DNA from 2 places in the Sporosarcina sp. 6E9 genome. Region 1 is predicted to be linked to the other one. Evidence: riboswitches for the same ligand, from Rfam matches in the RefSeq annotation. Region 1 holds a riboswitch; the other holds the start of a gene.
What was found. A riboswitch is a leader RNA that binds a small molecule or an ion and turns the genes downstream of it on or off. The one in region 1 is predicted to bind preQ1.

Region 1 (6,127 bases):
ACCCGTTCACTGATAGCAATATGACGGCAATTGTTGACTGAATCAGTCCCCAGATGAGCTTCACAGTGTTCGGCGGCGTCAATGATCCGTTCGTAGATTGGATACCCAACACGAATGTTGCAGAGTCTGCCGACGTAATGAAAAACGAAGCGATTAAGATAACAGCAGTAATCGAAAGGAATAATGATCCAGGCATTGCGTCAAACATCGCAAAAATCGTCAGTTCCGTACTAAACTTTGTTAAATCGGAAAGGCCACTCATTTGGATATCATTTGCGGTTGCGCCGAATGCGGCGAACCAAAATGTGACCAAAATAGTGGGTGCAATGAGTACGCCAACTAAAAATTCACGAATTGTCCGGCCTTTTGAAACACGGGCAATAAACATGCTGACAAACGGCGCCCATGAGATCCACCAAGCCCAATAGAAAATTGTCCAACCATCAAGCCATGCCCGATTATCGCTATCCAACGGGGCTGTACGAAAGCTCATCTCAATGAGGTGTGCAAGGTAGCCTCCAAACGAATCTGTAAACATATTTAAAATAAGTAAAGTCGGTCCCAGAATGACAACCAAGCCTAGAAGCACAAGGGCAACGACTAAGTTGGTGTTTGATAAATACTTAATCCCTTTGCTTAAGCCTGTCCATGATGATGCGATGAATAAAACTGTCACGACAGCAACGATGAAGAATTGTGAAGTAATGCCAATCTCAATTCCGAATAAGTGATTGAGGCCTGCGTTAATTTGAACAGCACCGAAGCCGAGTGAAGTGGCGACGCCAAATGCAGTCGCGAATACGGCTAGAACGTCAACAAGAATACCCCATGGACCTTCCATTTTTTTGCCGAAAATCGGCTTCAATGTTGCTGAAATTAAGCCCGGTTCGTCTTTTCTGAACTGAAAGAAAGCTAAAGATAAGGCAATAATGCCATACATCGCCCATACATGAAATCCCCAGTGAAAATAAGTTTGTCGCAAACTTTCTTTAAAAGCTGCCGCAGTATTTGGATCTTCTGTCGCTGGATTGATTGCAAAGTGCGATAACGGTTCTGCAGCGCCGTAAAATACAAGTCCGATTCCCATTCCTGCAGAAAATAGCATGGCAATCCATGTAACTGTTGAAAATTGCGGACGGTCCGTGTCTTTACCTAAACGAATTTTTCCATATGGACTTAAAAGAAGAAAAATTGCTAAGGCAACCATAAATGACATCAACATCATATAATACCAACCAAATGTTGACGCAACAAGGTTTTTAATGTTTGTTGTAATGGCCTCAAAACTTTCCGGTGCAATGGCACCATAGCCAACAGCTATGATAATCAGTGCGATTGTTATAAAAAATACATTTGATATTTTCTTCATTTTTCCCCCTACTAATATTTGGTTTTTTGCACATGATTTTCTACTATAACAGAATCGATTTTTTAGGCAAATCAAGTTTTAAGGGTAGTATTCCGAATTTCAAAGCTTTTATGCATGGTTTTATCGTCACTTGTATTGCTACAGAATTGAGTTTCGATAGAGGAGGAAGAGTACTAAATTAGCTTTTCATTTTTGTTGAAAATAAATCATAAATGAATAAAAAGACTTGGTATAGATCGAAGAACATTCAAGACTTTAAACCTATTAATCCTCGTCTTTTATATCTCGGTCAGGTGGAAGCGGCTCATTCAACCATTCAGTCAATTGCTGTTTTGCGATTTCAAGTTGATCAAAATACAGTTCGAACTGGTCTTGGTTAATCATAAACTGTTCTCCGTCATGAACCGCACGAATGCGTCCTTCCAGTACGTATTTAGTGACTTGTTCGACAGGCATACCAAGTTGCTCAGCAGCCTTTGGGATTGTAATATACATCGTTTCGCACGCCTCCTTAGTAAAATACCCACCATTTCAGACTGAAATGGTGGGTATTAAAGATTAAATAAGTTTTTTGAAATCTAATCGTTTATTCAATGCATACATAATTGGCACGCCAATCGCCATAATTATGAATTCACCAAGTGCAAGGATTAGATACACGGATAGAAACGGGATTCCATTGTAATCTGGTATATCTGCAAAAATTTTAAGTTGATAAGCGATGATAATCATTAAAATTGTGAAAACTGCGGTGTTAACCAACATTCTTTTAATAATGCCTTTAATGAATTTCGCTGAAATAATCGTAATGGAAAGAGCAAGTAAAGAATGAAACACGCCAAAAACGACATCAACTAAAATCGGTGAGAAAAGAAAGTTGGCAACGAGGACGCCAATTACAATCCCGAATATATACTTTTTATTAAAAACAACGAGATGATTAAATATCTCTGAAACTCGAAATTGAACGAGCATAAATCCGAAAGGGACGATCAAAAATGTAACAGCCACATACAAAGCGGCAATAACACCACTCGTAGCCATAGTTCTAACGTTCATTATTCATTTCTCCTTAGTTTTTTTCCGTGGGATGGTTACGAACCACGTATTCATATAGCATAACTTTATCCATTATACACATCCCGTGGAAAATGTGAAGCGGTTTTATTATGAAGCGCACCCGGTAATTGGAAGACTTGAGGATGTTCCTTAGTCTGCAAACAATGAAAAGGAGATAGTGTGTTCTTGATACATGGTGTGTTTATAGGTACAAAGAATGGTATTCTAATAGTAAAGCGATTGGAGGGGAAGCTTTGTCACAACGTCTTTCATATTGTCTAGTTTTGTTAGGGGCTGTGCTTTGGGGGACAACGGGAACAGCTCAAACGTTCATGCCGCAAACAATTCATCCACTAGCGGTAGGGGCCTCAAGACTCGCGGTGGGTGGTTTCACATTATTAGCTATTTTACTGATCATGCGAAAAATAGATTTTCGAAACTGGCCGTGGCGTCCCACGATATATGCTGCAATTTCGATGGCTGTCTTCCAGTATTTGTTTTTCTCTTCTGTAAGACTAACTGGAATTGCGATTGGGACGGTTGTGATCATTGGAAGCGCACCCGTTTTTTCAGGATTTATAGAATGGCTTGTATTGAAACGTCGCCCAAATGGCGTATGGATGATTGCGACGTTACTCGCAATTGTTGGATGCGCCTTGCTCTTTATAAAAAATGATGGAATCGCCGTCAATCCAATTGGCGTGACAATGTCGCTCGGCGCTGGACTATTATTTGCGTTTTATGCACTTGTCAATAAAGAAGTCCTTGAAAAAACGGAAGCTATTCCCGCCGTTGCAGTCATCTTTTCAATGAGTGCACTTATGTTACTGCCATTTCTTTTACGATTTGACACGGAGGGGCTGCTGACTGGAAGCGGAATTGCAGTGGTCATCTACCTTGGAATCGCAACGACGAGCGTTGCCTATATTCTATTTTCAACGGGGCTGAAACGCATACCTTCCTCATCTGCCGTAACGCTTTCACTTGCAGAACCGCTCACAGCGGCTTTGCTAAGTGTTTTTATTGTAGGAGAGCGCTTAATTTTAACCTCATGGATTGGAATTGTCATGCTGCTCGGCGGGATTTTGGTTTTAACAATGAGTAGACGAAAAACAAAAGAAAGCCATGTCGCGTGTGAATGACATGGCTTAGTTTATGGGTGCATCTATTATAGGTTCCGCATGAACGGGCTCGGCATTTCGAATTGCCCGTATTAAAACAATAAATATGATTTCCATAATAAATGTGAGTATCGCAACAACTGCAAGCCATGAATGACTTGGCATATTCATTGAAAAAGACAAGAAAGCTAATGAAAGTAGATTGAATGTCATATAAAAAGTAAAGACAGTGTTCGTCCGATTAATTAATGCTGTATGTTCGTAATCTTCCACTATCCTTTTCAAAATCAAGAAAACAGCGTAAGCAAGAATTAATTTTAAAAAAAGCAATCCAGCTGAATAGATGCCCCAGCCAAAAGAAATTACCCCGTCTAGATTAACAAAAGTAGTTGGAATGGACACGAAAATCATTCCGACAGCAAAAATTCCTGCTTTTTGTGCGATTGGATAATGTTCTCGAAGTCCAAAACAGCCCGATGCGATTAAACAATAACCAATAGGATCGGGAAGTATGTCAATCATCTCAATATTAAATTGTAGTAGTACAAAGAGGTATCCCCAAAAAATTAAATTCAAAGCACTTTTCATTTTGAAGCACCTCTTTCATGAATCAGCCTGTCAACATCTTCTTGATTTAAATTAGGTAACTGGCTATTAAATGTGCTATTGGATGTAAATGGTTTTCCGTTTTCAGTTGATCCAGTAAATAGGAAAGAAGATTGCAAGGAACCAAAAAAGTTCGGTGAAGTCTGCGTGTAAAGTGTAATATATTCGTCCTCTTGCAACTCAAGCGGGAACTTTAAATCCCGAATATCGATACCAGGAACGTCACGCCAATTTGTGTTCGCAAGAATATCATGCGTTTCTTCATGAAGGGTTGCAGTGTTTGTAGAGTCGAATTTCACAAAGAACTGGTCTTGTAAAACATCTGCAAAATCGAATGTTATGCTGTCAATGGTTAGCGCTTCATAGGCCCTGTACGTAAGTATATTCCAATTATCTCCACTAGATGAACCCCATTGGCCAAGAGCATCTCCAAATTCGTAGGGTTTACGAAGCACAATTTCGCCGATGGGGACAGTGATCTCCCGCCCATCGTAAAAGAACACTTTCATTTCGTGGGTGATCAGTTCATCTTCCTCTTTTAATAATTCCTCTAAATCGTATGAGGCTAATGCAATCTGAATTTCGCGCAATGAATAATGCGTAAATGTTTGTAAATCGGGCGTAACTTCATCTGTATAGAAGCCGAGGTCATAGAAATTGTCATCCTGAGCCGGATAACCGTTGATGCCTTCGAAAGTTACATGAGAGACATGGGAATCATCATTGATATTTGTTAAATAGTAAAGCGTGAGATAGTTTAAACCTTCCTCATCCACTGAATGTTCAATGTAATGATCCAGAAATATCGGCTCATTAAGTTGTTTGGAATATGCATAATAAGAATTCAAAATCCAACTAAGGCCTATTATAAACAATGCAGGCCAAAAGATACGACCTTTCAAATGGCTCCCCCCTCCAATGAATAAGAACAATCATTGAATTCAGTATACTATATAAAAAACATATTCACTATACATATTTTTCCTGCCAATCTGTAGATTGTTCATGAACAAAAAGATAAAATCACATCTTAAGAAAGTCTTCATAATTTGTATGCCTGAAAGTTAAGATTTACCGAGTAGAATTGGTATCATAGAAGAAAGCGAGGTGCGGATGATGGCTAAATTTACAATCCTTGTCGCGGATGACGACCAAGAGATTCGAGATGGCATTGAAATATATTTGAAAAATGAAGGGTATGAGGTGCTGAAGGCAGCAGATGGCAAAGAGGCGCTTGAACTTCTAGGTTCACAAACAGTACATCTACTTATTCTTGATATTATGATGCCGAATATGGATGGGATTACAGCAACATTCAAAATAAGGGAAGAGAAAAATATCCCGATTATAATGTTAAGTGCCAAGGCGGAAGACTCCGATAAAATACACGGTTTATCAGTAGGTGCCGATGATTACGTAACAAAACCTTTCCATCCAATGGAATTAATGGCCCGTGTCAAATCGCAATTACGTCGTTATGTTCAATTTGGCACATACGAAGGTTCTCAAAAGACGATTGTCATTGATGGACTTTCACTTGATGAAGAAGCAAAAGAAATCACGGTTGATGGGGTTGGTGTAAAACTAACGCCGATTGAATATAAAATAACTGAATTACTGATGAAAAATGCAGGACGTGTTTTTTCGATCAATGAAATTTACGAACGCGTTTGGAACGAACAGGCATACAATGCTGAAAATATCGTTGCGGTTCATATTCGGAAAATCCGTGAAAAGATTGAGGCAGATCCAAAAAATCCGCGATATGTGAAAGTGGTGTGGGGTATTGGCTACAAAATCGAGAAGTAAAAGCGCATTTATCTGGTCAATTATTGCCCTCATCATAGCAACCGTTAGCATCGGTTATTGTTTTACACATATTTTCGAACTGTATTACGGAGAAATATTCCGGTCCAACCGGATGATTGTCCAACTTACAAGAATGTTTAGCGGAGGCTTATCGTCATGAAGA
Region 2 (6,127 bases), on a different contig from region 1:
TGCAAGTGAACTTGAAGTTGATCGAAAGCACCTTGCGTAATGAGTGTGGTGAGCGTAATGATTTCCCGTTGAGAAAGGGATAGTGTATTTCTAGCATATAAATCTCCAAAACCAAAGGAGACGATTAATTCCCAAAGGTCGGGGGAAACTTTTTTCATTTGTTCCATTCCGCTACGTACTTCTTCAGAAAATAATTCTTCCATGACTTTCAATCCAGCTGTGTATCTTTCGTTCTCTTCCATCTGCTTATTGCCTCCCCATCGTTGGTGGAATTTCATTTTCATCAACGATTGCTTCTATTAGAATTGGCTTGTTCGTTTCATTAATTTTATGTAATGCTTCTTTAATCAAATCGACCAGATCCTTAGGATTATAACACGTATGCGCTTCAAGTCCCATGGATTCCGCAAATTTGGTTGCGTCGAGTGGCGTTTCATAAATACCGCCGATTGATGTACCAATCATTTTTTGCATCCCTTTTTCCACCATGTCTAATCGTCCGTTATTCAAAACGATGAACAAGACAGGAGAGTCGTAGTTATATGCTGTAGAGATTTCCGTACCATGCATGAACATACAGCCGTCTCCGACTAAGCAGACAATTGTTTTCTCAGGTGCTGCTAATTTTGCACCGATGGAATAGCCAATTCCGTTCCCCATCGCGCCGAAAATATCATCAAAGAAGAAAGTCCCAGGCTTGTGAATGTCATAATATTTTATACCGTAGAACGAGTGGCTTCCATCATCACCAAAGATAATCGCGTCATCCGGAAGTGCGTTACGCATCGCTCTTAACACTTGTACTGCAGACATCGGTTCACCTGGTTGATTTACCTGAAGAAGTTTTTTCTCAGGTTGCGTTAAAAACGATGCGCTGTTTGTTTCTGGAATGTCCTTTAAAACCGCTGTTAAGTTGGACTTAATATCGCCAAGAACAGGCATCGTTGGTACTTGTATCACTTTTCCAATATAGGTTGGATCATAGTCAAAGTGGATGACATGGTCGGGATGCATATCTACCGATAAACCAGCCGTCGACATATCACTTAACTTCGTTCCAATAACGATTAATAAGTCAACCGGATCCTCAAAGTATGCCGTCGCATCGGGGGTTCCCCCCAATCCAAATGCACCTAAAGAAAGCTTATGATTCGACGGGAACGTCCCTTTTCCGCCCGGCGTCGTGATGACAGGAATGTTCCAATGCTCAGCGAGATGCCTTACTTCGTCGTAAGCCCTGCTGGAATGAACCCCTTTTCCAAGAAACAAAAGCGGACGATTAGCCACGTTCAGCTTTTCAATCACTTCGGTTGTTCTCGGAGAAATCATTTCATGAGACACCGGAAAATCGATTTGGAAGGGGTCAATTTCCTCCAATAAAACATCAAAAGGAATCGACAGATGCACGGGTCCTTTTACACCAGTAACCGCGATTTCCAGTGCATGTTGTAAGAACGGTTGTAACATATCGCCTCGGTCTACAGCCGCACTGAATTTGGTGACGGATTTGAACATGGCGACTAGATCAGTCCCAAAAATGCTGGAATCCTGCCCCAGTGGTTTTCCTGTATCTTTCCTAGAAGGATGGCCTGTAATGATTAATAAAGGTACATTGGAAGCTTTTGCTTGGCCAGCTGCTGTAATCAGATTTGTTCCGCCAGGCCCAGATGTACCCACGGCGACACCGATTTTCCCATTCATCAACGCATAACCTGTCGCTTCAAAACCTGCAGCTGCTTCATGTTTACTTAATACGAATTCTAATTCATGGTTCAATAGCTCAAATAATATTGGTGAGACTGCCTTACCAGGAATCCCAAATACATGGTGAATTCCCCAATGTTTAAAGTTTTCTACTAATACGGATGCTGTCGTTTTCATACAATTTTGCCCCCTATGACCTTTGTTATGCTAAGTATCTGTTCGCTATTTCATCTGCTGGAAGTGCTTCACTGAAATAAAAGCCCTGACTAATATCACATTTATGTTCTTTTAAGAAGTTCAGCTGCTCTATTGTTTCAACGCCCTCTGCAATTACTTCCTTTTGAAGGTTATGGGCCAGTGTAATGATGGCTTTTACGATTAAAGCACCATTCCGATCATTCATTAATTCGTCGATGAATGACTTGTCAATCTTAATCGTATCAATCGGAAAGTCTTTCAAGTAATTCAGCGAGCTATACCCTGTCCCAAAATCATCAATACTGATTCCGATACCAAGTGCCTTTAACTGTTTCAAAACGCGAATGGAATAATCGTATTCCATAGCCATATATTCTGTAATTTCCACAACGAAACACTCCGGATTGAGTTGCGTACGTTCCAAAACTTCTTCCATAAAATTAATGAGGTTTGTCGTAAGAAATTGTTGTGTAGATAGATTTACGGACATCTTCAGTGGCGGCATACCAGCCTCTTGCCACTTTTTATTTTGCGCACATGCTTCATTAATAACCCATTCGCCAATTTGTGTGATTGAACCGTTTTCTTCTGCGAGTTTGATAAACTTACCGGGTAGTAAAAGTCCATGCACTGGATGTTCCCAGCGAATAAGCGCCTCAAATCCAACCAATTCGCCGGTAAGATTATGAACTTGAGGTTGGTAATGAAGGACAAACTCATTATTCTCAACCGCTCTTCCCAAATCTAACTCCAGACTGTATTCGTCTTGCATGACTTTTAATATATCGGAACTGTGAACGACGTATCGGTTTTTACCTTGTAATTTTGCTTGATACATCGCGTTGTCAGCATAAACCATAAGCTTTTCATAGGAAAGTGGATAATCTGGATAAATCGCAACGCCTATACTAGCTGTCGTATGAATTTCTTTATTTTGAATTAAAAATGGTTGCGTAAACAGATTAATGATCGCTTCTGCTTTGTTTTCAACGTAATTAGCATCTTCAAAATCCTTGAGCAAGAAGATGAATTCATCACCACCCATTCGGGCAAGAACATCATTTTCACCCAGGCAAGTTGATAAACGCTTACTCACCTCTGTAAGCAAGTAATCCCCGTATGAATGATTGAAATTATCATTAATGATTTTAAAACGATCCAAATCTATGTATAAAAGTGCTAATGTCCGATGAACGCCCGAGTGGAGTTCCCGGATGATTGTGTCTATTTCTCTTTTTATATATCGGCGGTTAGGCAATTTCGTTAATTCATCATGATAGGCTAAGTAGTTATATTGCTCTTGCAATAAATACCTTTCGGAAATATCTCTGAACTGACCAAAAGCACCAATCATTTTGTCCCCTTCATAAATCGGTTGTGCATCAAATAGGCAGACGACAAGATTCCCGGACTTATCTTCAAATTTAAGTTCTTCATTATTAAACATTTTTTCTTGTTCCAGTACTTCTTTGAAATAGTCACCAGTTAAAGGCGATTCGCAAATATTTCTCCCGATGACTGATTCCCGACTAGTATTCGAGATTTTTTGAGCAAATTCATTAAACTCGATTGTGATGCCAAACTCATCAGTAATTACAATTCCGTTTCGGGTTCTGCTCAACATGATTTGATTAAGAATATCCAATTTCCTATTTTGTTTTCTCAGTAATAACTCTCTTTCAATCGAATCAATCGACTGGCTTAACATCGTTAAGAAGAGCGGATTCTGAAACTGAATCGGCATCATGATACATACGCTGCCAAGCTTTTTATTTTCATCAGTAATATAAAACGCCGTTCCATAGCACGCAATTTCATGAAGAAAAGTATGATAATGTTGGTCGCCAATAATACTGATTGGTTGCTTCTCTTGCAATGCGAGACTAATCACATTCGTTCCCGTATCTTCTTGAGTGAAAAGACTGCCCTTTTTAATGCCAAATTGTTCAATCATAGATTTGATCGTTGCATCCCCATCAATATCTAACAGATAACCCTCTGCATCCGAAACCACCACAAGTATTGGCGTCCCCTGTAGCGAGTCTAGTAGTTTATTCGAGAAAAAACTCACAACAGATAATATTTCACTATAGGATTTTCGTCTATCCTCAAATGCTACTTCACTTAAAAATTTCTTCGGTCTTGAAACCTCATTTGGATCCATACCGGCCTCTTGGCACATTCTCTTAGATGCAGTTATGAAATAAGGTTCCATCATATAAGCCACCCCTCCCGCACTTCTAACGCTATGTTAATAATGAAAAATAATTTTAGCAGTCATTAACGTTCTAGAAGAATAGTATAACAGAAAAGTAGTGTTCCCGTGCTCCCGCATGGATCGTAGAATAGGTACCTGTGCAAGGTGCAATTATGACTATTCACGGCTATGCAATTGTAGTGAATATACTGATTAGTGTCTTGCACAGGTACCTATTACTCTCCCCCTGAGGGTTGTATATATGTTATCATTAGCATTGTAAAAAGAGGTTCGCGAACTCCCTCTCTAAAAAACTAAGGAGATGATTACTTTGAAGAATGAAAAAGCGGTCGTTGTTTTTAGTGGCGGCCAGGATAGTACGACGTGCCTGTTTTGGGCATTAAAAAAATTTGGTGAAGTTGCGACGGTGACGTTCGATTATGGACAGCGCCATTCGGATGAAATTGAATATGCGCGATTAATTGCAAAAGAACTCAATGTATCATTCAAGGTGCTGGATATGAATTTGATTAATCAGTTATCTGCAAATGCATTAACGCGGGATGATATCGACGTGATAGAAAAGGACGGCGAACTTCCGTCGACTTTTGTACCCGGGAGGAATCATTTATTTCTCTCATTTGCGGCTGTTTATGCGGATGCCATTGGCGCTCGCCATCTCATTACTGGTGTTAGTGAAACAGACTTCAGCGGCTATCCTGATTGCCGGGACAATTTTATCAAGTCTCTTAATGTCACATTGAATTTAGCAATGGACGGAAGGTTCGTTATCCATACACCGCTCATGTGGCTGGATAAATCTGAAGTGTGGGCATTGGCTGATGAACTTGATGCGTTTGATTTTGTGCAAGAAAAAACGCTTACTTGCTACAACGGGATCCCAAGTTCAGGATGCGGAAAATGTCCTGCGTGCTTGTTGCGAAACGCGGGACTTGCCACTTACTTATCTCAAAAGTCAGTAGGTGCGGCCAAATGATGCAACAATTTTATCCACAAGTGCAACATTCCTATCGATTCGAATTAAATAAAGACATGCATTTTTCAGCTGCGCATTTCATTCCAAACGAAGATGCTGGGAAATGTCAGATGATGCATGGCCATACTTACTATATAAATGTAACAATCGGAGGAAACAAATTGGACTCATCCGGTTTCCTCATTGATTTCAAGATAATTAAAGATTTAATTCATAAAAAGTATGATCATTCCGTCCTAAATGATCATCCTGAATTCCAAACGAATTTTCCAACGACTGAACGTTTAGCAGAACAGATTTCGCAGTCCATTCAAATAGTACTGCAGACAAGAATAAATCAGCCAGTCTGTCTTCAAGTCATTGTTCGGGAAACGCCGACAAGCTATGTCGTCTACCGACCAGAACATGAGGACGCTCTATGAAAATTCCTGTAATGGAAGTATTCGGTCCAACAATTCAAGGTGAAGGTATGGTTATGGGGCAAAAAACGATGTTCGTCCGAACTGCTGGATGTGATTATTCATGCGCTTGGTGCGATTCAAGTTTTACGTGGGACGGCTCGGGTAAAAGTGAATTGAAACGCCCAATTGAAATTGTAGAGGAACTCAAAAACATAGGCGGACAGTCCTTTTCACATGTCACAATTTCAGGTGGGAATCCCGCACTTCACAAAGGCCTTGGCGAGTTCATCGATATATGCCATGCCGAAGGATGGAAAGTTGCAGTTGAAACACAAGCTTCTTTTTGGCAAGATTGGTTGCTAAAAGTAGACGATATTACGCTCTCTCCAAAACCGCCAAGTTCCAAGATGACAACGGATTTCAATAAACTGGACATCTTCATGGAACGTCTGGTGAACTCAAACGCCAGTCTTAAAATTGTCATTTTCGATGATGCAGATTTTATATATGCGGAAGAAATACATCTACGCTACCCATCATTTCCATTCTTTTTACAAACTGGAAATGATGATACATTGACAACAGATGATAGCGTTCTCGTTACGAATTTGCTCGAACGCTATGAGTGGC

Region 2: it holds a riboswitch for preQ1, as region 1 does, so the genes downstream of both, queC (7-cyano-7-deazaguanine synthase QueC) here and J4G36_RS12300 (QueT transporter family protein) in region 1, are expected to answer to the same signal.

The regions. Positions count from the first base shown of each region.
Region 1 is NZ_JAGEMN010000002.1:140,813-146,939, reverse strand. Features, by position in the region: gene J4G36_RS12310 (BCCT family transporter) at 1-1,369, opposite strand, end outside; gene J4G36_RS12305 (MerR family transcriptional regulator) at 1,634-1,864, opposite strand; gene J4G36_RS12300 (QueT transporter family protein) at 1,928-2,428, opposite strand; PreQ1 riboswitch class I at 2,436-2,480, opposite strand; gene J4G36_RS12295 (EamA family transporter) at 2,683-3,570, shown strand; gene J4G36_RS12290 (hypothetical protein) at 3,577-4,125, opposite strand; gene J4G36_RS12285 (hypothetical protein) at 4,134-5,057, opposite strand; gene J4G36_RS12280 (response regulator transcription factor) at 5,272-5,964, shown strand; gene J4G36_RS12275 (sensor histidine kinase) at 6,121-6,127, shown strand, end outside.
Region 2 is NZ_JAGEMN010000001.1:1,989,430-1,995,556, forward strand. Features, by position in the region: gene J4G36_RS10135 (carboxymuconolactone decarboxylase family protein) at 1-242, opposite strand, end outside; gene J4G36_RS10140 (thiamine pyrophosphate-binding protein) at 247-1,881, opposite strand; gene J4G36_RS10145 (EAL domain-containing protein) at 1,907-4,120, opposite strand; PreQ1 riboswitch class I at 4,380-4,423, shown strand; gene queC (7-cyano-7-deazaguanine synthase QueC) at 4,431-5,096, shown strand; gene queD (6-carboxytetrahydropterin synthase QueD) at 5,093-5,518, shown strand; gene queE (7-carboxy-7-deazaguanine synthase QueE) at 5,515-6,127, shown strand, end outside.